DNA from 3 places in the Leisingera coralii genome. Region 2 is predicted to be linked to each of the others. Evidence: riboswitches for the same ligand, from Rfam matches in the RefSeq annotation. Region 2 holds a riboswitch; each other region holds the start of a gene.

Region 1 (9,367 bases), on a different contig from region 2:
CCGCGTCCGCCGCGCCCTGGCGCTGGCCTGCGACAACGCGGTGCTGCTGGAGCTCGGCTATGACGGCCGCGGCACCCTGGCGGAAAACCACCATGTCTGCCCGATCCACCCGGAATACGCCGACATCGGCGCCCCGGTGCGCGACGCAGAGGCTGCACGCCAGCTGATGGAAGAGGCCGGGATGCTCGACTTCGAGCATGAGCTGATCTCCATCGACGACGACTGGCGCCGCAACACCACGGATGCGCTGGCGGCGCAGATGCGGGATGCGGGGCTCAAGGTCAAACGCACGGTGCTGCCCGGCAATACCTTCTGGAACGACTGGGACAAGTACCCGTTCAGCTCCACCGACTGGGGCCACCGCCCGCTGGGGGTGCAGGTGCTGACACTGGCCTACAAGACCGGCGTTGCCTGGAATGAAACCGGGCTGGCCAGCGCCGAGTTCGATTCCATGCTGGAAGCCGCTTCGGCCATTGCCGACGCCGACACCCGCCGCGGCCACATGGAGAACATCGAGAAGTTCCTGCGTGACGACGGCACCATCATCCAGCCCTACTGGCGGTCGCTCTACCGCCACGCCCGCCCGGGTGTGATCGGCGCCGACAGCCACCCGATCAATGAAATCCACGTGCACAAGCTGGCACTGGAAGCCTGATCAGGGGCTGAAAGAAGAAAAGGGCGCGCGCCACACCGGCGCGCGCCCCTTTTTATGGCCAGATCTTTTATGGTCAGATCGCGACCTCGACCCGGCCGATCGGGTTGGAGCAGCAGGCCAGGATATACCCCGCCTCCACATCCTCTTCCGAGATGCCGCCGTTGTGGACCATATGCACCTCGCCCGCGGTTTTCTTGACCTTGCAGGTGCCGCAGATGCCGAAGGTGCAGCCCGACGGGATGTTGAGGCCCGACGCCTTGGCCACCGCCAGCACCGTGTCGGTCTCGGTGCAGTTTGCGGTCACGCCCGACGCGGCAAAGGTGATCTCGGCCGCCGCGGTCTCCTCGGGAACCACATCGTCCAGCTCCGGCGCATCGGCCTCGGTCTCCACCGGCGCGCCAAAGCTCTCCTGGTTGTAGTTCTCCATGTCGAAGCCCAGGCCGTTCAGCATGTCGCGCACCGCCTGCATGAACGGATCCGGCCCGCAGCAGTAGACTTCCCGCTCCAGGTAGTCGCCGGCGATGATCCCCAGCATGATCTGATTGAGCTGGCCGCGGTAGCCGGTCCAGACCTGATAGGGATCGTCCTCTTCCACCACGAAATGCAGCTTGATACCGGGCACCCGCGCCGCCATGCCTTCCAGCTGGCGCCGCGCGATGATCTCGCTGGGGCGCTTGGCGCAGTTGATGAAGCAGACGTCGGGCGACTGGCCGCGGTCGAACAGATACTGGGTCATCGACAGGCTCGGCGTGATGCCGGAGCCTGCAGAGATGAACAGGAACTTGCCGTTCGGACGCTTGGGCAGGGTGAACACGCCTGCCGGGCCGGACGCCTTGAGGAACATCCCCGGTTTCAGGTGGTCCAGCATCCAGCGGGTGCCGATGCTGTCCGCCTGCGCCTTCACCGTCACCGAGATCGACAGCGGCCGCGACGGCGAGGAGCTGATGGTATAGGTCCGCCAGACAGTCCCGCCCGGCACCGGCAGCTCCAGCGTCAGGAACTGGCCCGGCTGGTATTTGAACCACGCGCCGGACGGCGCGCGGAAGCTGAAGGTGGCGGTGTTCGGCGCCTCCGGCACGACCGAGACGCATTCCAGCATCTCGTCGTCCTTCCACGCCAGGGTTTCGTCCAGCGTCTCGAAGTTGGCCTGCAGTCCCATGCGCTTACTCCGCTGCGATCAGGTGGCGGCCGGTCAGCGCGCGGGTCAGGTGCCCGGCATACCAGTTGGAGAACTGGATCACGCCGCTTTCCTGGATTTCCGAGTACGGGCCGGGCTCATAAGCGGGCGAGTTGATGCCCTGCTGGTTGTCCTCCACCACGATGCGGTCCTCGTCATTGGTCGCGACCCAGACCTCGGTCAGCCGCTTCAGGTCATAGTCCTGGCCCTCGACCGCATCCTTGTGCACAAGCCACTTGGTGGTGACTTCGGTCTCGGTCGGGCTGATCGGGGTGACGCGGAACACAATCGAATGATCCGGCAGGAAGTGGTTCCAGGTGGTCGGGTAGTGGAACTTCAGGAGCGTGCCCGCATCGGCAAACGGCACCCGGCCCAGCTTCTTGGCCACCGCCGCCTTGCCGTCCATGGTATAGCTCTCGGCGCCCTCATTGAGCGGCATCCGCGCCACGCGGTACTGGCCGCGCGCGTCGATCTTGAACTGCGCCGGGATGCCCGCGCCTTCGATGCGGTCAAAGTGCTTCTGCAGGTGCGCCGGGGTCTCGCCGCCTTCGATGCCGGTGACGGACGGATCCTCCGGGAAGGTCCGGCACAGCGACGGGTGGTTGCCGCCGCAGTGATAGCACTCGCGGTTGTTCTCCCAGACCAGCTTCCAGTTGCCGTTCTCGATGATCGAGCTTTCATAGGCGACCTTGGCGTTGGCCAGGTCATGCGGCTCCAGATAGGGACGCGCGACCTCGGCAAAGGCGTCGAAATCCGGCGCCTCTTCCGCCAGGCAGATATAGATCAGCCCGGCCAGGTCACGGCAGTGCACCGGCTTCAGCCCGTGCTTGGAGGCATCGAAATCCGGCCCCATGTCGCGCGCCCACAAGAGCGAGCCGTCCAGCTCGTAGGTCCACTGGTGGTAGGGGCAGACCAGCTTGGGCGAATTGCCCTTCTTCGCCTTGCACACAACCGAACCGCGGTGGCGGCAGGCATTGTGGAAGGCGCGCACCTGGCCATCGGTGCCGCGCACGATGATGACGTTGTAGGCGCCGACCTGATGGGTCACGAAATTGCCGGCTTTCGGGATCTCGCAGGCAGGAATGGCAAACAGCCACTCGCGGTAGAAGATCTGCCGCATGTCCAGATCCAGAACGCCCGGATCGGTATAGAACGCCTGTTCCAGGGAATAGTTTTTCTGACGGGCCACCAGTTTGGCCAGAATGTCGCTGTCCTGAAGCATCTGCTTCTCTCCTTTGCCGCATCCCCGCGGCAGGTTGGCTTGGCTGCGGGCATGGATGGAGAGATTGCAGGCCACGCGCCTGCAACCGCCCCGCCGCCGCCCGCGGTTGACGTTTTTAGGGCAAGGCTGGTTTCCGGACTGTCCCGGGGCCATTCGGCGGCGGGGCCTGGCACCTTCCCGAAGCCATTGGCTTCAGTGGTTTTTTGCCATGCCTTGCCCGGGGTCACCGTTGCGGGGGCAGTGCCGGAGTTTCACCAGCTTCCCAATTCTCCGCCCCGAAGGGCGGCACCTTGCTGAGGCGGAAATTGCCCTATTCCCAGGCTATCGGCGGAGACAAATCCGACCCGCCAAAACCGGAAAAAGACATGCATATTATCCCCGCTCCAAGCCCGCTTCCGGCGCAAAATCTCAAACCGGCACTCGCCAGTCTGTTTGCGGCAAAGCACTGATCTGCGGCGCCTTTGCCTCCGAATCGGCCAGACGCACCGATTCGGCAGGCGGGGAACAGCGGCCGCGCCGGGCCGTGCCGCGGAATTCACCTCTTGCCGCGGCCCCTGCCCCGCGGGCAATAATTGCCCGGTATTCCAAGACCTTTCACCAACCCCGCGTGACCAGAAAGGGCCGCCCATGCCCGGACCAAAGACAGACAGCAGCGCTAAGACCATGATGGCCGTCGTGACCACCGGAAACGGCGGCTATGACAAGCTCGAGTACAAACCCGTGCCGATCCCGGAGCCCGCAGAGGGGGAGCTTCTGCTGCGGGTTCTTGCCGCCGGTGTGAACAACACCGAAATCAACACCCGGCTCGGGTGGTATTCCTCCAGCGTGACAACGGACACCGCCGCGGCAGCCGGCCACCAGGAAACCCAGGCTGAGCACAAGGCCGACGGCGGCTGGAACCAGGCAACCCCCTTCCCCCTGATCCAGGGCACCGACTGCTGCGGCGAGGTTGTTGCGGCCGGCCCAGGCACCAGTCAGGCCCTAACCGGCAAGCGGGTTCTGGTGCGCCCCTGCATACGCCCCAATGGCTACGGCGTGATGGACAACGTCTGGATGGCCTCGGACTTTGACGGCGCCTTTGCCCAATATGTCAAAGTCCCCGCCACCGAGGTGTTCCCCGTTGACTGCGCCTGGTCGGACGAGGAGCTGGCGACGATCCCCTGCGCCTACGGCACATCTGAAAACATGCTGCACCGCGCAAACGTCCAAGCTGGCGAGCTGGTGCTTGTGACCGGCGCCTCCGGCGGTGTTGGCTCGGCCACCGTGCAGCTGGCCAAACGCCGCGGCGCCCGGGTGGCGGCGGTCACAAGCCAGGGCAAGATGGATCAGCTGCGGCAGCTAGGCGCGGACGTAATCCTGGACCGGGGCAGCGACCTGCTTGCGGAACTGGGCGGGGAAACCGTGGACGCCGTTGTCGACAACGTGGCGGGAGAAGGCTTCCCGCAGATGCTCAAGCTGCTGAAACGCGGCGGCCGCCTGGTGTCCAGCGGCGCCATCGCCGGGCCGGTTGTCGATCTGGACATGCGGGACATGTATTTGAAGGACATAACCCTGATCGGCTGCACCGCCTGGGACGAGCCGGTGTTTCCAAACCTGATCTCATATATCGAGCGCGGCGAAATCCGGCCGCTGGTCGCCAAGGTCTTCCCGCTCAAGGACATCGCCAAGGCACAGCAGGAGTTCCTGGAGAAAACCCACTTCGGCAACTTCGTTCTGGTGCCGCCGCAGGATTGACCCGCCAGCCCTTTCAGGACCAATGAAAAAGGCCGCCCAGTCGGCGGCCTCTCCTCACTTCGACTTCCAGCTGTCCAGCCAGCGGCGGAACCGGCCTTGCCGCTCGGCAATCGCATCGCCCGCGGCATAGAGGCTGTCCTCGGCGCTTTCGATCATCGGGTCGATCCGCGCCCGCCGGAACCGGCGCCAGCGCACATAGATGGCCCACAGGACCGCAACCAGCAGCACCAGGAAGATGATGCTGAACCAATTGGTTGGCTTGTCCTCCGGCCCCGCCACCGGCTTGATCGACACCGCATTCGGGAAGATCGACAGGAACTCGTTGCGCCAGCCGTAGTGCATCACCGCCACCCACTCCGGATTGGCCTTGGTCGAGATGCTGTCATTGGCGTCCGTATACAGGTTCGCCGTGTCGAACTTGAAATAGGGCGGCCAGTTCCAGCCGGTGTCCTCGTTGCGGTAGACAATGGCGCGGCCGCTGGGGCGCACCCCCTGGATGAATTGCACATCGCGGTTGATCAGCTCCGCCGACTGGTCATCCGGCTTGGACCAGAAGATGCGGGTCCAGTCATTCAGCTCCTGCCGCTCCTCATAGGTGTTGACGATGCGCACCACGTCGTATTGCGGCAGCGTGTAATGCAGGAAGGCGCCGAACAGCACCCAGAAGGTGATCAGGAAGGCCCATTTGATGAAACGCACGGGGCAGCTCCTCACATGAAGTTAATGACATAGACCAGAAGCGCGATGGCTCCCAGCGGAACGATATAGACCAGGAGGATCAGCTTGCGCCGGAACGAGCGGTCATACTGCCTCAGCCCCCGCTGGATGAAGGCCGCGCGGTCGCCGGTCAACCCCTTGTCTTTCCAGCGCCGTTTCAGTTTCGCCCGCCGCACCTCGCGCGAGTAGAGCGACACCGCGCCATAGACCACGGTCAGCACCACCAGCAGGATCAGGACAAGGCGGATAAAGCCGAACATCTATGCTGCCTCTTGGTTACTTGTTTCCAGTTTCTCTTGTTGGGCACCAAACAGAGGTTCGCGCCCGGTCCCGAGGGTGGGCGTTTCACGCCCGCCGTCGTGCTGAAAGCACGCCTCCGGCGTGACGGGGGCGGGGACGGGCGCGAACCGGGCTGCAAGCAGCCCGGAAAGTGGTGTTTCCCTTAGACAGGATCATATCAGCGCCCCCTGACCCGGTTCACAGCCCCCCAGGGGCCAACCCGCTCCACCAGCCCCTGGCGCCGGTTCCGCGGCAGCTTCGGCATCCGCCCCTCCATATCCGGCTCATGCCCGAACAGCGCCTCCCGCGCCCCGGCCTTGTCCACCGCATACTCCCGCGCCAGGAACTCCGCTGCATAGGCCTTCTTGGTCTCCGGCCAGCCGCGGTACTGGCGGTAAAATTCCTCCTTGTGGCAGATGAACAGCTGGCGGAAATCATGCGGGCACAGCTCCGCCAGCAGCATGTTGACCAGATCCCGCTCCGGCGTGTCCGCCGCCCGCAGGGAATAGAAATAGGCCGGATGGTCCGAGCGGATCCGCGGCCACTTGCCGCCCCCCTCGGCCCAGCGCACCAGCGCCGCCAGCCCCTCGAACTCCGCCGGCAGCTCATCCGCATGGCGCGCCGCCATCCGCCGCAGGTCCGATCGCGACAGGCCCGACAGGTCCCGCCCCTTCTCCGTCAGCACCGACACGGCAAGGAACCCCATCTTCTGCCGCAGGATCGCCGCGCCATCGACGCCGCGCGCCCGGATCACCGGCTCCGCCAGGCCGTTCAACTCCAGGAACCGGGCAATCGCATTGCGCTCGCCCAGATCGAACACATGGCGCAGCGGCACCCCCTCGGGCTTTACACCGCTGGCAATCACCGCCGGGTGTTCCACCCCCTGAAACACATACAGCCCGCCAAAATGCGCGGTCCAGAAGTTCGACTGCTCAAAGACCTCATGCTCCAGATGCACCGGATTGCGGGTCACATCGCCGGTCTGTTCCGCCGTCGCGATCATCTCCCCGATCAGCGCATCGTCAAACCAGGCATCCTCGCCGGTCTTGAACCGCTCCACCAGCTCCGCCAGGTGGTCCGCATAGCGCAACGTGCCCTTGGTGGTATCCGCCTCAATCCGCACCTGCCGGATGTCGAACAGCTTGGCGGGTGAGGACACCTCAAACACCGAATTCACCAACTCGCCTGCGACCGCATCCGTCGCCGTCAGCGCAAACAGCTGGCGTTCATTGACCTCGATAAACCGCCGCAGAATGTCCCGGCTGGTGGAGAATTTCACGTGCAGCAGCGGGCAGCGCTTCTGCTCGGTGCTGAGCAGAATGAACTGCCGGTTCACCCCCGCATGGTTCAGATAATGATCATCCCCCAGCTCATCCCCGATCTCCGGCGAAAACCCCGAGATATCGACGTGGAAATCCGTCAGAGCCGTGGTCTTGCCGGTCAGATGCTTCAGCGCGCGGTTATACCGCTCCACCAGCGCGGGCGAGGCCACATGGAAGAGATTGCCGAACATCAGGCCATGCTGGATGAGGCGTTTCATTGGGCAGCCTCCAGTTTTTCAGCGACAACATCCTGAAACCATCGGTCTGTATTTACCACTTGCTGTAAGTGCAAAGTTAGCTTCTCCAAACCGATATTTCTTAACCGTTTTGTTTGCTCGTCACTCAACCTCTCTCTAATCTCATCCACTTCACGCAACTCAGATAGCAAAAATTCGTAGTAAGTCTTTGAAGTTGGCTTACTTATAGCAAGGTCAGCTCGTTCCCATTCAGAAATTTCCGTCACAAAACGGCTAATACTATTGGAGGCGCTTCTAATGTAAAAGTCAGAACTAAAGTCTTCCAATGGGTTCCAGGGCGACGGGAACAACTGCATTTCGTGCGGGGACGAATAAGTCTCATGGCCTCCTAAATGGGACCAAGTTCCTCCGCGAGCAGTCTCTTCTTCGAGTTTTTGAACAATCCATTCCAGTTGCCGGTCCAGAAGTCCTTCCGCCCGCTGCTCATCTCTTTGTCGTTGTTCGTCCTCGAAAACTGCAGCCTGTTTTTCTAACACTTCGGCTTGAGCACTCTGCGCGTCCGCCATCTTCTCAAACTCTTCACGCTGTTCGCGTAGTTCGGTTGCTTGAAACAGCACAGCAACAACGACCCAAACAAATGCCAAGCTTCCAGCAACGCCAGCTAGAGTATCGCCCATCTCATTTGGTGTTGCTTGCTGCAAATATTGCCACTTGCTCGCAAACTCATGCCCGTCCGCTACAACTGGAAATGTCAGAGACCACGAAAAGAGACCAAGCACCGCGAAAGTAACGACAACGCCCGCAACAAACGACCATTCGGTCCAAATCGACTTTGTTCGTTCAGCCATTCAAACCTCCCCGCCCGAGGCGCTTGCGGCTCGGGCAGCGCCCGTCCGCCCCCCCTGGGCGGGCGCTCCGCTTCCGCCCGCGGACAGGCTCTGCCCTTGTGTTGTGCGAGACAGTCACCCCTGCCCCTCCAAGTACCTTCTCTTGGCCTCTTCCTGCCGCCCGAAATCGCGCACCATGTTTTCAATCGCTACCTCATCAGACTTGTCGGCATAGCGGAACTCGCTGTCGGCGTAGCGGTTGATCTCCTGGATCACCATGCCGACCGTGATGGGCACCCGCAGCTCGGCAATCATCGCGGATTTGGCCTCGTAGTCCTTGAACAGGAACAGCTCCGGGTTCTCCATCCATTCATCCGGCAGCTCGAAGTCCATCGCCCGGACCTTGACCGCATCGGTGATGTTCTTGATGGCACGGCCGGTAAACCGCTCATCCGCAGCCTGGATCGCCTTCAGATAGGTGCCGAGCTTGGCCAGATCATCCAGCGCGCCGATCTGGTCGTGCACCCGGCCAAAGACCTCCATCAGCCCCGGCTCCTGCGGCCGGTTGTGCGCCTCGAATGACCGCGCGACGGCCTTCTTGATCTCCTGCGCGCCATAGAGGTCATGTTCACCCAGCGGGATCGCATGGTTCTTGCCCATCAAGAGCGTCAGGATGTCGATGTAATCCTCCCGCGTCTGCGGCCCGTCCACCAGGAACCGCGCCCCGGCCCGCTGGCGCAGCGCGTCGTCCACATTCTCCGGGTAGTTGGAGAACATGCCGAAGGTGCAGTTGCCGCGCACCACGGTATTGGCGCCGGCAAAGGCCTCCATGAACACCGCCGTCACCTCCTGCTGGCCGGCGGAGGACTGCCGGTCGCCGCGCTTGCCCGCAATCTGGTCGATATCGTCGATGGTGCCAAAGCCGATCACGCCCGGATCAATCACATTCTGAATGAACGATTTGGCGTTCTGCCCCGACTTGCCCTGGTAACTGTCGATATTGTCGATGCCGAAATTCTGGTAGCGGAAGGGGTAGCCTGCGTTCTGGCAATAGTCGTGGATCAGCCCCGCCATCATCTGGATCAGGGTCGTCTTGCCGGTCCCCGGCTTGCCGTCGCCCATAAAGGTGAAGATGAAGCCGCCCATCTCGGCAAACGGGTTCAGGCGGCGCTCGAAGTCATAGGCCATCAGCATCTTGGCCAGCCGCATCGCCTGGTACTTGGCGATATGGTTGCCA
Region 2 (9,367 bases):
GGGCGATTTCAACGACTGTTCCGTGCAGCAGGCGGCGCTGCTGGCCTTTGCCGCACGCCCCGCCGCCACCCGGCAGATCGCCTTGAGCGCCGGCGCGTTGATTGCCGTGCTGCACCAGAACCAGCTGGCTGCCCGGGGGCAGGTGGAGGAGCGGTTCCGCGCCTTCAACAGCCCGGAGACGCAGGCTGGCTTCCGGGAGCTGTTTCGGGCCTGAGTGCGCGGCTTACCCCCGCCGCAGAAGGTAGATATCCATGATCCAGCCATGCGCGGCCCGGGCCTCGGCGCGGGTTGCGATAATTTTGTCTGACACTTCGGTCAAGGGGCCCGCGACGGAAATCTGGTTCTCCATGCCGACATAGGCAGTCCAGTAGATTTCCACCCCCTGCGGATCGATGGACTGGAAGGAGCATTCCCCGTCCAGCATGATCACCAGCGTATCGGCACTGTCCGGCCAGCCGTTTTCGCGCAGCTGGCGGCCGGTGGTGATGGTGAAGGGCGCGCCGATTTCGTTGATCGGGATGGCATGGGCCGCAGTCAGCGCCTGGATAGAGGTTATGCCGGGGATCACCGTCAGCTTGATCTCTGCCAGCTTCTGCAGCCGCTCGGCAATCCGCATGGTGCTGTCGTAAAGCGACGGGTCGCCCCAAACCAGGAACCCGGCCTTGCCGCCCGCCGGCAGGCTGGCGGTGATATTCTGCCACCAGATCTCCGCGATGGCGTCGTGCCAGTCATCCACCCGCTTGCGGTAGCTCTTGGTGGCCTCGTCGCGCACCGGCAGGGCAAATTCCACGATCTTCGGTCCGTCGCCCTGGATCGCCCGGTTGCAGATCTCGCGCCGCAGGCCCGCCAGGTCGTCCTTGCCCGCGCCCTTGTTGGGGATCAGGATCAGATCCTGCGCATTCAGCGCCTCGATCGCCTGCAGCGTCATGTGCTGCGGGTTGCCGGTGCCGATGCCGATCAGGGAAAGCTCAATCATGACGGGGCCTTTCACAGGAAAACACGGCCCCCTATGGGGCCGCGCAATTGGTCTTGCAAGCCTGCAGTTGCGGTCAGGAGCCTTCGCCGTCCGCAGGCGCGGTCACCTTGGCCTCGACCGGCACGCCGTCCACCATCAGCTGGCTGTGGCTGTTGGTGTTGAGCGAAACCTTCACTTCCGCCCCTTCGGGCAGGGAAGGGATGTGCATCCAGCTGGCGTAAAGTCGGGCGAGTTTCTCGCCGTTCACATAGACATGCGCATGGCCTTCACCATCCACGTCTGCCGCAGAGGCGTTTTCCGGCGCAAAGCGGAAGTTCTGCGGCATCACCTGCAGGTTCCAGCCGGCCATCGGGTCCTTGTGCAGCTGGACCGCGACGCTGGGCGCATCCGGGCCTGCAGCCAGGCTGACCGCCTGGGAGTGGTCGTGGGCTGCCATTTCGCCATGATCGCCGCCGTGGTGCGCCAGGTCGCCGTGGTCATGGCCGTCAAAGGTCACGCCATTGCCGGCCGCAATCACAAAGCCGGCGCCGCCGCCGAACACCAGGCCGATGGCGAAAAGAGCGAGAGAGCGGGACATATCGGTATCCTCAGAAAAAGAATGTCCCCGCCGGTCGGGGCCGGCGGGGAACTCTGCAAGGGTGGATCAGGCTGCAGCTTCTTCGCGCTTGCCTTCGGCCTGCCAGAAGTAGCCGGCAAAGGCACCCAGCAGCACCCAGGCAGCCATGCCGATGCCAAAGGCCCGGGCGGCAAACAGCGCACCGATCTCGGTCGGCACCGGACCCGAGAAGCTCTCCGGCTCAGGTGCGCCGACGATATGCGGAGCCATCAGCAAGAGCGCCGCGACAAGGCAGCTCACCAGGTTGCCGCCAAAGGCAATCAGCCACATGGCCACGCCGGCAGCCGCCACGGTGATGGTCCACCAGACCTGGCGCGCGCCCACGTCGGCAGCGGCAACACCCGGCACTTCCGGCGCCAGCGACAGGCCGGGCGCGAAGTGGAAGGTGATGAACCCCGCCAGGCCCCACAGCAGGCCGGTGCGCGCGTTGATCTCATGGCCCTGGCGCTCGGCCACCGACATCAGCGCTGCCATCACCAGCGCATAGCCGGTGTAGGTCAGCATGGTGAAGATGATGCTCAGGCCATCGCGCATCGGCTCAGCGAACATGCCGGGCAGGTCGGGATGGGCAGTTACCGGGTCAGCGCCGAAATGCACCAGGTCGCCGCCCTCATAGAGTTCGGCGTGGAGCAGCACGGGCTGCACGAAATACAGCTGCAGCAGGGCGGTAATCAGCCCTGCTGCAGCACCAGCGAACAGGCCGCTGGTCAGAATGCGACTGAACATGGCCTTAGTGGCAGGGGAAGCCAGTTGCGTGGCGCACGTCATGCGCGGCGTCGTGCAGGGCAGATGCCTGAACATGGCCGGTCAGCGTGATGATCCCCAGCCCCAGAACCACTGCAAACAGTGCCGGAAGAACACTGGAGCCAGCGGCGGAAGCCTTAAGCGTCTTGGTCGTCATTTGTCGTCCTCCTTACCGTCACACCCGACGGCATAAGTTGCGTTCCCATACGGCCGGTCTCCTGACTCGCGGGTCGCTGCTGCCTTCCTCCTTCCCGGCTTGCGCCAGTGGCTAGTGGAAGGCCGCTCGCCGCTCACAGTCGCGGGGGCGGTTGAGGCTTCGGTGCCGCGATTTGGTCCACCGTCCTCATTCCCGTTTCAGTCCCGATGCTTAGGCACCATCAGACACCGTATCATTTTGTAATGCCCCGCGCGGCTGAGTCTGGTCAAGGAAGAATGCGCCAAGTTTGCGCCCTTCAGCGGCATGCGGGTTCGGAAATGCGTGTCAGCAGGGGGCGGCCAGGGAGGCCGGAAAATTCAGATTTTCCGGCCAAAATTCCGCGCCGGAATTTTCCCCCGCCCGCCGCAGGCGGATCACGCCAGATCAGCCGGAATGCGGGCAATCGCCTTGAACCGCAAATTGCCCAGCGGCCTTGCATCGGCAAAATTGCCGTCGGTGCTGGCTTGGTACATGCGCAGAAAGGTCAACAGGTCCGGCAGATCCTCTGCGGTGATCTCCCCGAACAGATAGGCGGTCTTGCCGCTCTGGCGCACCGCCAGCGTCTGCGGCCGCTTGCAGCCGGACATGCAGTCCACCTGCTGCAGCCGCGCCTTCACCCCGGCCGTCTCCAGCGCCGCGGCAACCTGCCCGGGCAGGGCAGGGTCCGCGTCGCGGCAGGTGCGGCACAGGGTGAGGGTGGGCAGGCTCATTCGCCGGGCAGGTCCTGATCCGCCAGCGGCCCGTAAAGGATCAGCACCGGCGCCTTGGTCTCCATCGCGCGCAGCACCGCGGGCAGCTCGCCCACGTTGTGGCAGAACAGTTTCTGCTCCGGCGTGGAGACGCCAAGCGCCACCAGCGCGTGGGTCTCCGCAGGCAGGCCTGCCTCCATCAGCTTCTCCGCCAGCGCGGCAAAGGTGCTCTTGCCCATGTAGACCACGGTGGTGGCGTGCGGGTCGGCGAGCGCCGCCATGTTCAGATCATCCGGCAGGCCGCCAGTCACGTCATGGCCGGTGATGAACTGCAGCCGCCGCGCAGTCAGCCGCCGGGTCAGCGGGATATTCGCCGCCGCTGCCGCCGCCGAGGCCGCGGTGACACCCGGCACGATCTCGAACCCGATGCCCGCCTCGCGCAGTGCCGTCATCTCTTCCTCCAGCCGTCCGAAGACGCCGGAATCGCCGGACTTCAGCCGCACCACATTGAGGCCGGAGGATGCGTAGTCGACCAGCAGCTGGCTCACATGGTCCTGCTTAGGGGAGGGGCGGCCAGCGCGTTTGCCCACACCCACCAGATCAGCATCGGCGCGCGCGTGGCTCAGGATCGGCCCGGACGAGAGGTCATCGAACAGGATCGCATCCGCCGCCTCCAGCCGCTTCACCGCCTTGACGGTAAGCAGTTCCGGATCGCCCGGACCGGAGGAGACGAAGCTCACAAAACCGCTCATGCGCGTTCTCCCGTGATCAGGTGGAAGAAGGTGCCGGTCACATTGCCCTTGATGGAGCCGGTCTCCGGCACCGGGTTGCCGTCGGCGTCCATGACATTGGCCAGCGGCGCGTCGGGCTCTTCCAGAATGGTGGAATAGTGGAATTCATGGCCGCGCAGGGCGGTGCCAGCTTCAAATCCCGGCATCCCCGCCTGCAGGACCGCGCGGCGGTAGCCGAGGTGGAACTTGCGCTTCTCGTAAGAGGTCACAAGGCCCAAGAGACCCAGCATCCGGTGCCGGTTGCCTTCCTTGTCGATCAGCGCCTCGCCCAGGGCCATGTAGCCGCCGCATTCGCCATGCACCGGTTTGGTCTCCGCGTGCTTTTGCACGCCTGCGCGGAAGGTCTCCGCCGCCGCCAGCGTGCCGCCATGCAGCTCCGGGTAGCCGCCGGGCAGCCAGACCAGATCGGCATCCGCCGCCGGGGCCTCATCCGCCAGCGGCGAGAACGGCAGGATCTCTGCGCCCGCCGTGCGCCAGCCTTCCAGCAGATGCGGGTAGGTGAAGGAGAACGCCGCATCGCGCGCCAGCGCAATCCGCTGGGCGGGCGGCTCCGGCAGGCTGGCCGGCGCGGGCGCCTGGCCGGCCAGGGCCGCGGCCTTGATTGCCTCCAGATCCACATGCTCGCGCAAAAACGCGGCATAACCTGCAATCGCGGCTTCCAGATCCGGATGTTCCACCGCTTGGATCAGGCCCAGATGCCGCTCCGGCAGGGTCAGGTCACCGCGGCGGGGCAGGGAGCCCAGCACCTTGATGCCTGCCTTCTCCATACCGAGGCGCGTCAGCCGCTCATGCCGCGGGCTGGCGACACGGTTCAGGATCACGCCGGCAAAGGGCAGCTCCGGGTCGTAATTCTTGAACCCCAGTGCGGTGGCCGCCGCCGACTGCGCCTGGCCGCCCACATCGACAACCAGCACCACCGGCCAGCCCATCCGCTTGGCAGTCTCGGCAGAGGAGCCGAAGCCCGACTGCCCGCGCGTTGCCACGCCGTCGTAAAGGCCCATCGAGCCTTCGCCGACGCAGATTTCCGCGCCTGCCGACTGGGCGGTGACCGCATCCAGAAGTCCGCCATCCATCGCCCAGGTGTCGAGGTTGAAACTGGGCCGCTTCGCCGCTGCCAAGTGGAAGGCGGGGTCGATATAATCCGGCCCGCTCTTGTAGGGCTGCACGGTGAGGCCGTCCTCGGCCAGCGCCCGCAGCAGGCCCAGCATTACGGTGGTCTTGCCGGTGCCCGAAGAGGGTGCCGAGATCATCAGTCCGGGAGGGTTCATTGCGCGTTCTCCTCATATTCCGCCCGGGCCGCTTGCGGCTCGGGCCGCACCCGCCCGCCCCCCGGGCGGGTGCGTTCGCACCCCCCTCGGGCAGGCGCGGCCCTGGTGTACTTCTCAATCATCCCCGTGGCTCCAGCTCGACCACGGGCTGTCGGCGCTCTGCGGCCGGTAGCGGCGGTCGTAGTCGGTGGAGTAAAGGCAGCTTTCGTCGAAGCCCTCGCCCTTCAGCACCGGCCCCACCAGGATCAGCGCGGTGCGGGAGATCTTCTCGTCCAGCGATGCCTTCAGGGTGTCCAGGGTGGCCCGGATGATCTGCTGGTCCGGCCAGCTGGCGCGGTAGACCACCGCCACCGGGCAATCGCCGCCGTAATGCGGCGTCAGGCTGTCGACCACATGGTCCAGATTGCCGATCGACAGGTGGATCGCCAGCGTGGTGCCGGTTTTGGCAAAGTTCTCCAGCGACTCGCCTGCAGGCATCGAAGACGCGCGGCCAGGGGTCCGCGTCAGCACCACCGACTGGCCGAGGCCGGGCAGGGTCAGCTCGGTTCCCAGCGCCGCAGCTGCAGCAGCAAAGGACGGCACACCGGGGGTGACGCTTACGGGAATGCCCTCGGCCTTCAGGCGGCGGATCTGCTCGCCCATCGCGGACCACACCGACAGGTCGCCCGAGTGCAGCCGCGCCACATCCTGGCCCGCCTCATGCGCCGCCTTGATCTCAGCCACGATGGCATCCAGGTCCATCGCCGCGGTGTTCACGATCTTCGCGTCCTCGGGGCAGTGGCTCAGGATTTCCTCCGGCACCAGCGAACCGGCATACAGGCACACCGGGCAGGACGCGATGATGTCGCGCCCGCGCAGGGTCAGAAGGTCGGCAGCGCCCGGTCCGGCGCCAATGAAGTGAACGGTCATGGCTCAAGTCTTTCTGCTATGGCCGCGGTGGCAAGCCCATCCGCGGTGACAACTCTGGGGGCGAGAAGGCGCGCGCTGGCGCCCGGTGCCCCTTTGCGCGCCCCGGCCAGCGCCGCGGCTTCCGCCAGCGACCCGGTGCCGAACCGCGCCTTGATCCGGGGCGAGCAGGTGAGGGTCTGCTCCCCGGCAATATCCTGTTCCTGCAGCGCAATCACCGGCAGCCCGGCGGCGCGCGCAAATTCCTGCATGGCAGGGGCTGCGGCCTTTCCGGCCACGGACGCCAGCGCGTCCACATGCTCGCCCGTCAGCGCCAGCGCGGCTTGCAGGTCGGCTGCCGTTGCAGCGCTGCGAAATCCGAGGCCCGCCACCTTCATCGCGTGACGCTCCACTGGATCACGGGCCGCGCCCGGCGCCAGTCGCGCATCGACCCTAGCGGACCGGCCTCGGCAATCTCGGCCTTCAAGAGATGCCCGCCGCGCGCGGCATGAGCCTGCATCAGCAGGGTCTCGGTCTCCAGCGTGACGCCATTGGCAACCAGCCGGGTGCCCTCGGGCAGGATTTCCCACAAGTGGTCCAGCAGCTCTTGCGAGCCGCCGCCGCCGATGAATACGCAATCGGGCAGGGGCTGCCCCTCCAGCACCTGCGGGGCCTTGCCCAGCACCGCGGTCATCCGGTGATCCAGCCCGAAGGCGGCCGCGTTGGCGCGGATGTTCTCCAGCCGGCTCTCGCGCGGCTCGAACGTGATCGCCCGCGCGCCGCGGGCCGCCAGGCACCACTCCACCGAGACCGAGCCGGAACCGCCGCCGATGTCCCACAGCAGCTCACCCGCGCGCGGTGCCAAAGCCGACAGGGTCAGCGCCCGGATCGGCCGCTTGGTGATCTGCCCGTCGCTGGCAAAAAGATCATCCGCCAGCCCGGCCGCCTGCGGCAGGCCCTTGTGGCCCGCGGCCTCGACCGCCACGGCAACAGGCGCCTGAATGTCCTGCAGATCAAACCCTTCGGCAGTGGCAGAACGCACCCGTTGGCGCGGCCCGCCCAGGCATTCCATCACCGTGAGCTGCGAGGCGCCAAAGCCCTCAGCGGTCAGCCACTCCGCCAGCTCCGCCGGCGCTGCGCCATCCCGCATGGTGCATATTACGCGCGTGCCGTTTCCAAGCAGAGGGCGCAAGCGCGCATAGGGTGCCGCGTGCAGGCCGAGGCACAGCACCTCTTCCAGCTTCCAGGCCAGATGGTTGGCCGCCAGCGCAAATGTGGACGGAACCGGGTAAGAGACCCACTCGCCATCCTCCAGATGCCGCGCCAGCGAGCCTCCGGCGCCATGCCAGAACGGATCGCCCGAGGCCAGGACGGCGACCTTGCGCCCGCGCATCTCCAGCACCGGCCCGATGGAGAACGGCACCGGCCAGGGCTGGCCCTTGGCCGCTGCACCCGCCAGCTCCAGATGCCGCGGGCCGCCGATTACGACCTCGGCCTCCGCCAGCGCCTTCCGGCTTGCATCGCTTAAGGAATCCAGTCCATTTTCGCCCAGACCGATTATCGTAAGCCACGGATCAAACATGACACGCATCCTTCTCCTGGGCGGCACCACCGAAGCCTCGACGCTCGCCAAGACCCTGGCCGGGGCGGGCATGGATGCGGTGTTTTCCTACGCGGGCCGCACGGCCAAGCCCGTCAGCCAGCCGCTGCCCACCCGCGTTGGCGGCTTTGGCGGCGTGGAAGGGCTTGCGGAATATCTGAACACCGAAGGCATCACCCATGTGGTCGATGCAACCCACCCGTTCGCCGCCCAGATGAGCACCAACGCGGTGCACGCCTGCGAAGCGGCGGGTGTGCCGCTCTGCGCCTTTGAACGCCCGGCCTGGCAGGCGGGGGAGGGCGACCAATGGGTTCACGCGGACAGCATCGAAGGCGCGGTAAACGCTCTGCCTAAGGCCCCCGCCCGGGTGTTCCTGGCGATCGGCAAGCAGAACCTTGCACAGTTCGCCGCCAAGCCTCATCACCACTACCTGCTGCGGCTGGTAGACGCGCCGGAGGCGGACTTGCCGCTGCCGCACACTACGGTCGAGATCGCCCGCGGGCCGTTTGACGTCGCGGGCGACACCGCGCTGATGCAGCGCCATGGCATCACCCATGTGGTGGCCAAGAACGCAGGCGGCGCGGGCGCCGCGGCCAAACTCACTGCCGCACGTGAGCTGAGCCTGCCGGTCATCATGATCGGCAGACCCGAGGTGCCCGAGCGCCCCGTCATGGGCAGCGTGGCAGAGGTTATGGCCTGGCTGTCCCATCCCCCGGCTTAGGCCTCGGCTGCGTAGCGCGGGGTGTAGACGAAGTTGCCGACGCGCCGGGTGTCGCGGTTGCCGACAATCACCACGGTGCGCATGTCGGCCATCTCGGGCGTGGCCTCCTTCAGCGGCACCGTCAGCAGTTCCTGCCCGGGCTTGGTCACGTCGCGGGCAAAGGTGATCAGTGTATCTTCGCCGCAGGCCTCGCGCAGGATGTCCAGCGCGCGGGCAAACTGATGCGGCCGCGACTTGGAGCGCGGGTTGTAGAACGCCATCGCCAGACCTGCCTCGCCGACCAGCTGCAGGCGCTTTTCAATGAGGCTCCAGGGCTTCAGGTTGTCGCTGAGGTTGATGGCCGCAAAATCATGCCCCAGCGGCGCGCCGATGGCGGCAGCGGCGGCGAGCATCGCGGTGATGCCGGGCAGCACCTTGATGTCCAGATCCAGCCAATCGGGGTGGCTTTCCGCGTTGTTCTCCAGCGCCTCGAACACGGCGGAGGCCATCGCGAACACGCCCGGATCACCGGAGGAGACAACGACCACGCGTTTGCCCTCGGCGGCCATCTCCAGCGCATGGGCGGCGCGGTCGACCTCGACGCGGTTGTCGGTGGCGTGCAGGGTCAGCCCCTCGCGCGGCTCGATGCGTTTGACGTAAGGGATATAGCCAACGATATCAGTGGCTTCCCCGATGGCGTCGCGCACTTCCTGCGTCACCAGCGCCTCGTTGCCCGGGCCAAGCCCCGCAATCACCACCCAGCCGTTTTGCGATAGTTTCATGGCCGGCGCCCCTGTCCGTGAACCAATACGATGGAGAAGTAAGGCACCTCGCCCTCGATCTCCGAGAGCTTCTGCACGGTTTGCCCCGGCATGGTGCCGCGCTCGACCAGCCAGGCGTCG
Region 3 (9,367 bases), on a different contig from region 2:
CGCAGCCCTGTTCCCTCAGCCTCCGGGCCTGGGCTTCGGCAGTTTCCACGATGCCCCCGGCCTCCAGCTCCACCTCCAGCGCGTGGCCGCACCAGATCAGCGTTTGCGGCGGCAGTACCGACAGCAGGCCGATCCGCACCGGCGGCAGGCCGGGGCAGCCCGGAATCTGCCGCTCCAGCACCGCGGTTCCCGCAAAAGGCAGGTCAATCTCCGGCTCTGCAGCGGTCAGGCTGGAGCACAGCACCGGGCACGGCACGTCCCTGAGCACCCCTGCCAGCGCCGCAAGGCCAAAGTCGAAATCGTGATTGCCCAGGCCAACCGCATCATATTCCAGCACCTGAAAGGCACGCGCCAGCGGATGCGGCCCCTCAGCGCCGGGCACGATATCGCCCAGCGGCGAGCCCTGAAAGCCATCGCCGTTATCGACCAGAATGCAGGCCGCGCCTTGCTCCGCCGCAGCAGCACGCTCCCGGCCGATCAGGCTGGCCACCCGCGACAGGCCGATGGCCGGAACCGGACGGTCGGCATAGTAATCATGGCTCAGCAGGTTGCAGTGCAGGTCCGTAGTGGCCAGCACGCGCAGCACCCCGGCGGGCCGGGCCTCCGGAGCCCCCGCCCCGCCTGTCATGTCCGAATTTCTGCTGACACCGCCTGCCCGCCGCTCCTCTCGCACCATTCGGCGCCATTCTTGATTTGCGGCTATTTGAGTCAGCGTATTAACGATTTGCAATAACTCGTTTCCGCGGCCCGTTAACTTTTTCCTGCCGCCCCATCCGCTCCGGCATGGTTGCGTCATGTTCCGTTGCAAAATACCCCTGCGGCTGCAGGGCAGGTGTGGCGGCGCAGCGACAGGCAAGCGCAGATCGCAGCGGAATGCTGGCAACCCCTGCGGCACACTGTCATGGATTGCCGCAGTCCGTCCGGCAAGCCCGGCAAACCGCCGCCAGTCAAAGGAGAGCCGCCATGAAACGCGCAGAACATGTGACTTTCGGCGGCGGCGGACTGGAACGCGCCGCGCATCTGCGCACCGACGCGTCAGCGCTGGACGCGGCCTGGAACAACCCGCAGGCCCAGGTGCTGCTGATGTGGCGCGGCAAGCCGCTGACCCGGCGCGAAGCTGAAGGCGGCCTGCCCTGCGGCCTGGCCTGGACCGCACCTGACCACCCGCTGGCCGCCAGCCGCCGGGACACGGCGCTGTTCCTTGGGCTGGAGCCTGGCAGCGCGCCCTGCTTTGCCTGCGATATCAGCGATTGGCAGCCCGAAAGCCTGGACCAGGAGGCTCTGAGCAGCTTTGCCGATGCCAGCGAGCAGCGGCACCCGGACCTGCCGGATAGCCATGTCTTTGCCGAGCTGCGCCGGGTGATGACCCGCCTTACGCCGCTGGAGGCCGAGCTGGCCACCACCGCCAAGGCGATGCTGGCCTGGCACCGCAGCCACCGGTTCTGCGCCTGCTGCGGCGCGCCCAGCGACATGGCGCAGGCGGGCTGGCAGCGGATCTGCCCGGCCTGCAAGGCGCCGCATTTCCCGCGCACCGACCCGGTCGTGATCATGCTGATCACCCACGGCGATTCGGTTCTGATGGGCCGCTCGCCCGGCTGGCCCGAGGGGATGTATTCGCTGCTTGCAGGGTTTGTCGAACCCGGCGAGACGCTTGAGGCCGCAGTGCGCCGGGAGGTGCTGGAGGAAACCGGCGTCAGGGTCGGCCCTGTCAGCTACCTCTCCTCGCAGCCCTGGGCCTTTCCGATGTCGCTGATGTTCGGCTGCGCAGGCGAGGCGCTGAGCCGCGAGATCACCATCGACCCGAATGAGATCGAAGACGCGCTGTGGGTCAGCCGCCAGGAGATGATGACTGTCTTTGCAGGCGATCACCCGGTGCTGAAGCCCTCGCGGGAGGGGGCAATCGCCCATTTCCTGCTTAAAAACTGGCTTGCGGACACGCTGGACTAAATCGCATATTGCCGCAAACCGAACCGCAGCCAGGCGGCGCAGCTGAGGCAGGCAGACATGAAGATTCAAAGCAAAGAAGATATCGAAGCCCCGATTGCCGAGGTGTTCGGCGTCATCTCCGATTTTGAGCTGCTGGAGCGCTCCGCCCTGCGCCGCGGCGTCGAGCTGCAGCGGACCGGCAACCTCACCGATCCGGAGAGCGGCCTGGCCTGGGATCTGAAGTTCAGCTTCCGCGGCAAGCCGCGCGACATCCGGCTGACGCTGGCGTCTTATACCCCGGTGACCGGGCTGGCGCTGACCGGCAGCGGCAGCGGCATTGACGGCCGGATGGAGGTGGAGCTGCTGGCGCTGTCGCCGCAGCGGACCCGGATGTCTGTAGAGCTGAAGCTGACGCCCTCCAGCCTGACCGGTCGTCTGCTGGTGCAATCCCTGAAACTGGCACGCAGCAACCTGACCCGCCGCTTCAAGCTCCGCCTGGCCGAATTCGCCAAGAACACCGAAGACCGGCTGAAACGCCCCGCCTGAGCCGCTGCCGCCGCCCGGACTGAAGGCCTAGGCCTGCGGCAGCAGATGCGGCCACAGGGCGGCATTGCTGCGGGCAAACGCCCCCAGGTGGCCGACAGACTTGAGCCCCAGCTCCCGCGGCGCCAGAACTGTCCGGCGCTGCTCTGCGCCGCCAAAGACCTCGCCCAGCCGCCAGACGGCCGGCGGCGGCACAACGTCATCATCCGCCAGCGCAAACAGATCCACCGGGATGCCGGTCTCTGCCCAGCGCGGCTGCGGCAGGCCCTGCCCTGTCTCCGGCAGATAGCTGCCCCGGGTGGTGCACCAGCGCCGCCATTGCCAGTAGACCCCTGCCGGCAAATCGGCCCCGAACCCCACCGCACGCCCGGGCAGATAGCCCAGAACACGGGCCGCCAGCGGCACATGGCCGAACCAGAAAGCCAGCGCCAGCGCGCGGTAGGGCCAGGGATGATCGTGGTGATGCACCAAGCCGCCCGCAACCACGATCATGCGGGCGACGTCCTCAAGATCGTCCTGCAGGGGCATCAGCATCGCACCCAGCGAATGGCCGATCACCCACAACGGCACGCCCGCATAGTGCCGCCGCATTTCGGCCCGGGCAGCGGGCTGATCCGCCAGCGCCCAATCGGCCATCGTCACCTTGGACCGGCGCGGATGCTCCCGCGCCGAGTCTCCGAAATCCGTGTAGTCATAGGTCAGGCAGGCGATCTGCTGCTCCGCCGCCAGCCAGCGCGCGAAATGCCGGTAAAAACGCTGCGGCACCCCGGTTGCGCCGTTCAGCACCACCGCCGCCCGGGCAGGCCCGTCCGGGTGGTACAGCCGCCCTGCCAGCTCCCCCGTCCCGGAAACAAAGCACAGCTCCTGTTCCCGGAAACCGGCGGTATGTTCTGCGTGTCTGTCCAGCATGACTGCCTCCTAGACCAATCGGTCCAATTCATGACTGGACCATTTGGTCTAATGCTGTCAAGCTGCCGCCATGAATGACGTGACGACAGCCAGCCCGCCTCCCGGCAGCCCGGCCCCGACCCGGGAGCGGCTGATCCGCGCTGCCGCCGGCCTGTTCCGGGACAAGGGCTACGCCGGCACCGGCCTGGCAGAGCTGCTGGCCGCCGCCGAAGCGCCGAAAGGATCGCTCTACCACCATTTTCCCAACGGCAAATCCGACCTCGCGCTGGCGGCGGCCACCTGGGCCTCGGACCAGATGCTGGCGCTGATCGACGCCGCCTTCGACCCGGCCCCCAGCTTCCAGGCCGGCGCCAAGACGGTCTGCTACAAGCTCGCGAAACTCTTCGACAAGCAAGGCAAGTGGAGCGGCTGCCCGGTCTCTGCAACCCTGTTTGCCGGGCCGGAAAACGACGCCTTCCGCCAGCACGCCGCGGATCTGTTCGAAAGCTGGATCGCGGCCACCGCCCGCCACGCCCGGCGCCTGGGCCTGCCAAAGGACGAGGCCCGCGCGGCCGCGGAGAACTTCTATATCCTGCTGCAGGGCGGCTGGCAGCTGGCGCGGGTGCGGCGCGACTCCGACGTGATCCGCGCCCTGCACACCCAGATGCAGCTGCAGAAAACCGATTGACGACTCAGGGAACCAACCGCTACCGCTTGTGGTGATGGTTCCCGCGCCACAGAATCTTGTGTCCGGGATGAAAAGGGAACACGGTGCGGCCCCGCCCCAGGCAAGGCCAAGTCCGCGACTGCCCCCGCAACTGTAAGCGGCGAGCGACCCCGATAGAGCCACTGGCCCCCTAAGAGGCCGGGAAGGATCGGGAAAGCATCGACCCGCAAGTCAGGAGACCTGCCATCGAACGTGTAACTCGAACCCGGGCGGGGTGTCCGGACAGGGTCTGATGGCTGCGGCGGAGGCACTCCGTCTTTCATCCGGTCTCTTGTCCCCCAAACCCCCGCACCACGCGCGGAGGGCGCAGACATGATGTGGACAGACCAGACGCATTTCTATGCGGCAACGGATTGCAAATACCTGGGCAAACCCTGCCCGGCGGCGGAGCGGATGATCGCCAAGCTGGCCGAGGCAATGACCAAGGCCAAACCGCTCACTCAGGACGATTTCGAAATCACCGGCACCACCGCGCTGGACGGCTGCCCGCGCAACTGCCCGGCGCAGTTCGTGGCCAGCCACGACCGGATCCGGCTGTTCTGCGGTGTCGCCGGGGACGCCCCGCGCGAGGGCCTGGACCGCTTTGCCGACGCGATCCTCAGCCGCGACGGCACCGGCTTTGCCGCCTCCCGCCTGGACGCCCGCCCCTGCGCGCTGATGGAGGCGCTGCCGAAAACGGAAAAGGCGCGGCAGGCAGAACAGATGATGGCGCTGTGAACTGAGTTTTCAGGCTCTCCTTTCGGACACAGAGGGCAGCGCCCGCCCCGGTGGGGGCGGGACGGGCGCTGCCCGGCCTTCCGGCCGGGCGTAAGATTGAATAAGAATAAGGCCTAACCTGCCGCCAGCCCCGCGCAGGCCCAATGCATCTGCGCTTCGGTCTCCACTGCGCAGGGCCGCACCGCGCGCAGCCGCGCCAGCGCCTGCGCCGGTTCCTCGCCGCATTCGATCATCAGCCGCAGCACCGCCATGCCGGAGCGCCCGCAGCCGCCCCGGCAATGCACCAGCACCCGGCCGCCGCCTGCCAGCGCCTGCCGCGCCGACCGGCTGGCCGCGGCCCATTTCGCCGCCACCCCGGGCTGCGGCGTGCTGAAATCCGGCACCGGCAGATGCAGCCAGCGGCTCGCCATGCTTTGAATGTCGATCCCCAGCCGCGGCACCCCGGCCGCGGCATGCTCCGCCTCCGTGGTCATCGAGATCACCAGCCCCGGTTTCCACTGATAGATCTGGATCAGGTCGCTGCGGTAATCGCCTTCGCCGCCGGGCAGCCGGCACAGCGCCAGAATGCCGCCGCCCGCAGACAGCGCGTGGATGGTCAGCCCAGCCTGCGCCGCCTTGTCCTGCGCCGCTGGTTCAGAGGTTTCATCAGATCGCATACCGCCTCCCTAGCCGTTGCGTTCCTGCGTTTCCCCCGCACGTCCCCTTGCCCGCAGCCTAGCCGCTAACCGCACAATGCCAAAGCGCTTTTGCAGCCCCGCGAATGCTGCCTTCTGCGGTGGACGAACGGGCTGCGCTTCAATACCCTGCGCGCAACGCGGGCGCCCCGCACACCGAATCCGGCACGAGACACCATGAACGACATCCCCAGCGGCACCACCGGCGGCACCGGCCAATCCCAATACCAGGTTCTGGCCCGCAAATACCGGCCCGAAACCTTTGCCGATCTGGTGGGCCAGGACGCGATGGTGCGGACGCTGAAAAACGCCTTTGCCGCCGACCGCATCGCCCAGGCCTTCATCATGACCGGCATCCGCGGCACCGGCAAAACCACCACCGCCCGGATCATCGCCAAGGGCATGAACTGCATCGGCGAGGACGGCCAGGGCGGCCCCACCACCGATCCCTGCGGCAAATGCGAGCATTGCGTGGCGATCATGGAAGGCCGCCATGTCGACGTGATGGAGATGGACGCCGCCTCGCGCACGGGCGTCAACGACATCCGCGAGATCATCGACTCGGTCCAGTACCGCGCCGCCTCGGCGCGCTACAAGATCTACATCATCGACGAGGTCCACATGCTGTCGACCTCCGCCTTCAACGCGCTGCTGAAGACGCTGGAGGAACCGCCCGCGCATGTGAAGTTCATCTTCGCCACCACCGAGATCCGCAAGGTGCCGGTGACGGTTCTGTCCCGCTGCCAGCGCTTCGACCTGCGCCGGATCGAGCCGGAGGTGATGATCGCCCTCTTGCGCAAGATCGCCACCGCCGAAGGCGCAGAGATTGCAGACGACGCGCTGGCCCTCATTACCCGCGCGGCTGAGGGCTCTGCCCGGGATGCGACTTCGCTCTTGGACCAGGCAATCTCCCACGGCGCCGGAGAGACCACCGCCGATCAGGTTCGCGCCATGCTGGGCCTCGCCGACCGCGGCCGGGTTCTGGACCTGATGGACATGATCCTGCGCGGCGATGCGGCGGCAGCCCTTACCGAACTCAGCGCACAATATGCCGAGGGCGCCGACCCGCTGGCAGTGCTGCGCGACCTTGCGGAGATCACCCACTGGGTCTCAGTGGTGAAGATCACCCCCGACGCGGCCGAAGACCCCACCGTCAGCCCGGATGAACGCGCCCGCGGCCAGCAGATGGCGGAAAACCTGCCGATGCGGGTCCTCACCCGGATGTGGCAGATGCTGCTGAAGGCGCTGGAGGAAGTCGCCGCCGCCCCGAACGCGATGATGGCCGCCGAAATGGCGGTGATCCGCATCACCCATGTGGCCGACCTGCCCTCGCCCGAGGAACTGATCCGCAAGCTGCAGGACACCCCGCCCCCGCCGCCTCCGGGTCCTGGCAGCGGCGTGCCGATGCAGGGCCTGGGCGCCCCGGCCCTCGGCGGGTCTGGCGGCGGCAATGGCCAAGGTGGCTATGGCGGCCCAGACGGCCCCGCCGGCGGCGCGCCGGTGGCCCATGGCGGCAACGGCACCGTGACGGCTCTGGCGCCGCAGGTCAGCTCCGCGCTGGCCCGCTACCCGACGTTCGAGCATGTGGTCGAACTGATCCGCACCAACCGCGACGTGAAACTTCTGGTCGAGGTTGAAACCGGCGTGCGCCTGGTCTCCTACCAGCCAGGCCGGATCGAGTTCACCCCCGCCGCCCAGGCACCCAAGGATCTCGCCGCCCGGCTCGGCTCGGCGCTGCAGACCTGGACTGGCGCCCGCTGGGTGGTCTCCATCGCACCGGATGGCGACGCGCCCACCATTGCCGAGGTCCGCGACGCCGCCGAAAACGCCCTGCGCGAGAAGGCCACCGCGCATCCGCTGGTGCAGGCGGTGCTGGAAAAATTCCCCAAGGCCAGGATCAAGCGCATCCGCACACCCGAGGAACTGGCCGCCGAAGTCGCCGCCGAGGCTCTGCCCGAGGTGGAAGACGAATGGGATCCGTTCGAGGACGGGTGACGAATTCACGCAGGGCAGCGCGTGACCTTGGGTGGGCGCGATAGCGCCTTCCCAGGGGGAAGGTCAGGCGCTGCCTGGCCTATCAGCCGGGCGAAAGGGCGCTAAAGTCCAGCAGCAAGGCAAACCTCCCCCTTGTTTCACGCCCCCGCGGCCCGTATCTGTGGCCCAAACCGGAATCTCAGGAGAACACAGATGCTCAAAGGCCTCGGCGGTCTTGGCGACATGGCCAAGATGATGAAATCGGCACAGGAACTGCAGACCAAGATGGCGCAGATGCAGGAAGACCTGCACAACGTCATGGTGACGGGTGAGGCCGGCGCCGGCCTGGTCAAGGCGACCGCCTCGGCCAAGGGCGACCTCAAGGCCCTGGACATCGACCCGTCGATCTTCAACGGCGACGACAAGGAAGTGGTCGAGGACCTGATCCTGGCCGCGATCAAGGACGCCCAGGCCAAGGCCGCGGAAAAGGCGCAGGAAGAGATGACCAAGCTGACCGAAAGCATGGGCCTGCCCAAGGACATCAAGCTGCCGTTCTAAGCGGCTGCACGCTCCAATCCTTGAAAGGCGGCCCGTTTGGAGCCGCCTTTTTCCTTGCCCGCCTCAGCCCGTCTCCAGCCGGAATTTCAGGAAACGCCGCCCCTCGTATTGCACCTCACCAGTCTGAACCGCTCCCAGGCGCGTCAACGGACGCAGATGGCAGCGCGTCGGCGGCAGCAGAAAGGTGACAAAGGGGATGCGCGCATCCCGCCGGGCAAAATCCAGCGCCTTGCGGGCAATGACGGGGCCAAAGCCAAAACACTCCGGCCGCAGCACCAGCCCGAAATCCCATTCGCTGCCCTCTTTCTGGAACCCGCCCCAGCCGAGGTAGGTGCCGCCGCGCAGAAACGCCCAATGGCCCAGCCCGTCGCGCTGCCAGCAGGCCTCCTTGGCCGCCACAAAATCCTTGGCCGCCGTCTCATCCCAAGCCCCTGTCAGCAGCGGCATATGCTCTGCCATCCGCGGATCACACATGTGGCGGGCAATCTCCTGCGGCGCAACCTCCGTCAGCCGGCCAAACCGCAGCTGCCGGGAACCGTCTTCCTTCTGCTCTGCGGCACGTCTCATTCCAAATCCTCCGCCGGCCCTGTCAAGGCATACCCCCGGGGCAGCGGCAAAACAAACCCTGAACATTTTACCGCCCCGCCCTTGCGCTCCCCTGCCCCGATCAGCCTATATGGCTGCGAAGAAAAGGGCCCAAGGCATGATCAAGAACTCCACCAGCGACATCGAAGACCTGATTGCCCTGATGGCCAAGCTGCCCGGACTGGGCCCGCGCTCGGCACGGCGCGCGGTGCTGCACTTGATCCGCAAGCGGGCGCTGTTGCTGACCCCCTTGGCCGATGTGATGAGCGAAGTGGCGGCCACCGCCCGCGAATGCCTCAACTGCGGCAACGTCGGCACCAGCGAGATCTGCCCGATCTGCACCGATGAGGAACGCGCCAACGGCGAACTCTGCGTGGTCGAGGATGTGGCCGACCTCTGGGCGATGGAACGCGCAGGCGTGTTCAAGGGCCGCTACCACGTGCTGGGCGGCACCTTGTCGGCGCTGGATGCGGTGGGCCCGGAGGATCTGCGTATTCCCCGGCTGGTGGACCGGGTGGCGACCGAAGGCATCAGCGAGGTGATCCTTGCGCTGAACGCCACCATCGACGGCCAGACCACCGCCCATTACATCGCCGACCAGCTGCAGGGCCAGGTCAAGATCACCTCTCTGGCCCAGGGCGTGCCGATCGGCGGCGAGCTGGATTACCTGGACGACGGCACCATTTCCGCAGCCCTCAAGGCGCGCAAGGAAATCTGACGGCGCGGCTGGGCGCAGAAAATTTTTGAGGAAAAATTTTGGCCGGAAAATTTGAAA

The links. Region 2 has a riboswitch for cobalamin ahead of ACFMBG_RS09340 (CbtB domain-containing protein). Riboswitches for the same ligand answer to the same signal wherever they lie in the genome.
Region 1: linked by a shared signal. The riboswitch ahead of ACFMBG_RS16660 (aromatic ring-hydroxylating oxygenase subunit alpha) and the one ahead of ACFMBG_RS09340 (CbtB domain-containing protein) in region 2 are both predicted to bind cobalamin.
Region 3: linked by a shared signal. The riboswitch ahead of ACFMBG_RS02870 (hypothetical protein) and the one ahead of ACFMBG_RS09340 (CbtB domain-containing protein) in region 2 are both predicted to bind cobalamin.

Annotation. Positions count from the first base shown of each region.
Region 1 covers NZ_JBHUPT010000054.1:23,667-33,033, forward strand. Annotated here, with positions in the region: gene ACFMBG_RS16650 (ABC transporter substrate-binding protein) at 1-655, shown strand, start outside; gene ACFMBG_RS16655 (FAD-binding oxidoreductase) at 729-1,814, opposite strand; gene ACFMBG_RS16660 (aromatic ring-hydroxylating oxygenase subunit alpha) at 1,819-3,054, opposite strand; cobalamin riboswitch at 3,162-3,362, opposite strand; gene ACFMBG_RS16665 (alcohol dehydrogenase family protein) at 3,682-4,788, shown strand; gene ACFMBG_RS16670 (DUF1523 family protein) at 4,843-5,487, opposite strand; gene ACFMBG_RS16675 (hypothetical protein) at 5,499-5,765, opposite strand; gene ACFMBG_RS16680 (DUF6638 family protein) at 5,963-7,324, opposite strand; gene ACFMBG_RS16685 (hypothetical protein) at 7,321-8,151, opposite strand; gene ACFMBG_RS16690 (AAA family ATPase) at 8,266-9,367, opposite strand, start outside.
Region 2 covers NZ_JBHUPT010000023.1:24,887-34,253, forward strand. Annotated here, with positions in the region: gene ACFMBG_RS09320 (CHAD domain-containing protein) at 1-214, shown strand, start outside; gene cobF (precorrin-6A synthase (deacetylating)) at 224-976, opposite strand; gene ACFMBG_RS09330 (hypothetical protein) at 1,050-1,553, opposite strand; gene ACFMBG_RS09335 (CbtA family protein) at 1,620-2,318, opposite strand; gene ACFMBG_RS09340 (CbtB domain-containing protein) at 2,323-2,493, opposite strand; cobalamin riboswitch at 2,528-2,730, opposite strand; gene ACFMBG_RS09345 (DUF1636 family protein) at 2,907-3,242, opposite strand; gene cobA (uroporphyrinogen-III C-methyltransferase) at 3,239-3,973, opposite strand; gene ACFMBG_RS09355 (cobyrinic acid a,c-diamide synthase CobB) at 3,970-5,280, opposite strand; gene cobM (precorrin-4 C(11)-methyltransferase) at 5,395-6,189, opposite strand; gene ACFMBG_RS09365 (cobalamin biosynthesis protein) at 6,186-6,563, opposite strand; gene cbiE (precorrin-6y C5,15-methyltransferase (decarboxylating) subunit CbiE) at 6,560-7,747, opposite strand; gene ACFMBG_RS09375 (cobalt-precorrin-6A reductase) at 7,746-8,486, shown strand; gene cobJ (precorrin-3B C(17)-methyltransferase) at 8,483-9,247, opposite strand; gene ACFMBG_RS09385 (precorrin-2 C(20)-methyltransferase) at 9,244-9,367, opposite strand, start outside.
Region 3 covers NZ_JBHUPT010000006.1:37,483-46,849, reverse strand. Annotated here, with positions in the region: gene ACFMBG_RS02895 (5'-nucleotidase C-terminal domain-containing protein) at 1-628, opposite strand, end outside; gene nudC (NAD(+) diphosphatase) at 964-1,947, shown strand; gene ACFMBG_RS02885 (SRPBCC family protein) at 2,005-2,472, shown strand; gene ACFMBG_RS02880 (alpha/beta hydrolase family protein) at 2,500-3,378, opposite strand; gene ACFMBG_RS02875 (TetR/AcrR family transcriptional regulator) at 3,449-4,045, shown strand; cobalamin riboswitch at 4,064-4,286, shown strand; gene ACFMBG_RS02870 (hypothetical protein) at 4,397-4,801, shown strand; gene ACFMBG_RS02865 (protein-tyrosine phosphatase family protein) at 4,915-5,457, opposite strand; gene ACFMBG_RS02860 (DNA polymerase III subunit gamma/tau) at 5,653-7,470, shown strand; gene ACFMBG_RS02855 (YbaB/EbfC family nucleoid-associated protein) at 7,663-8,007, shown strand; gene ACFMBG_RS02850 (GNAT family N-acetyltransferase) at 8,071-8,574, opposite strand; gene recR (recombination mediator RecR) at 8,711-9,310, shown strand.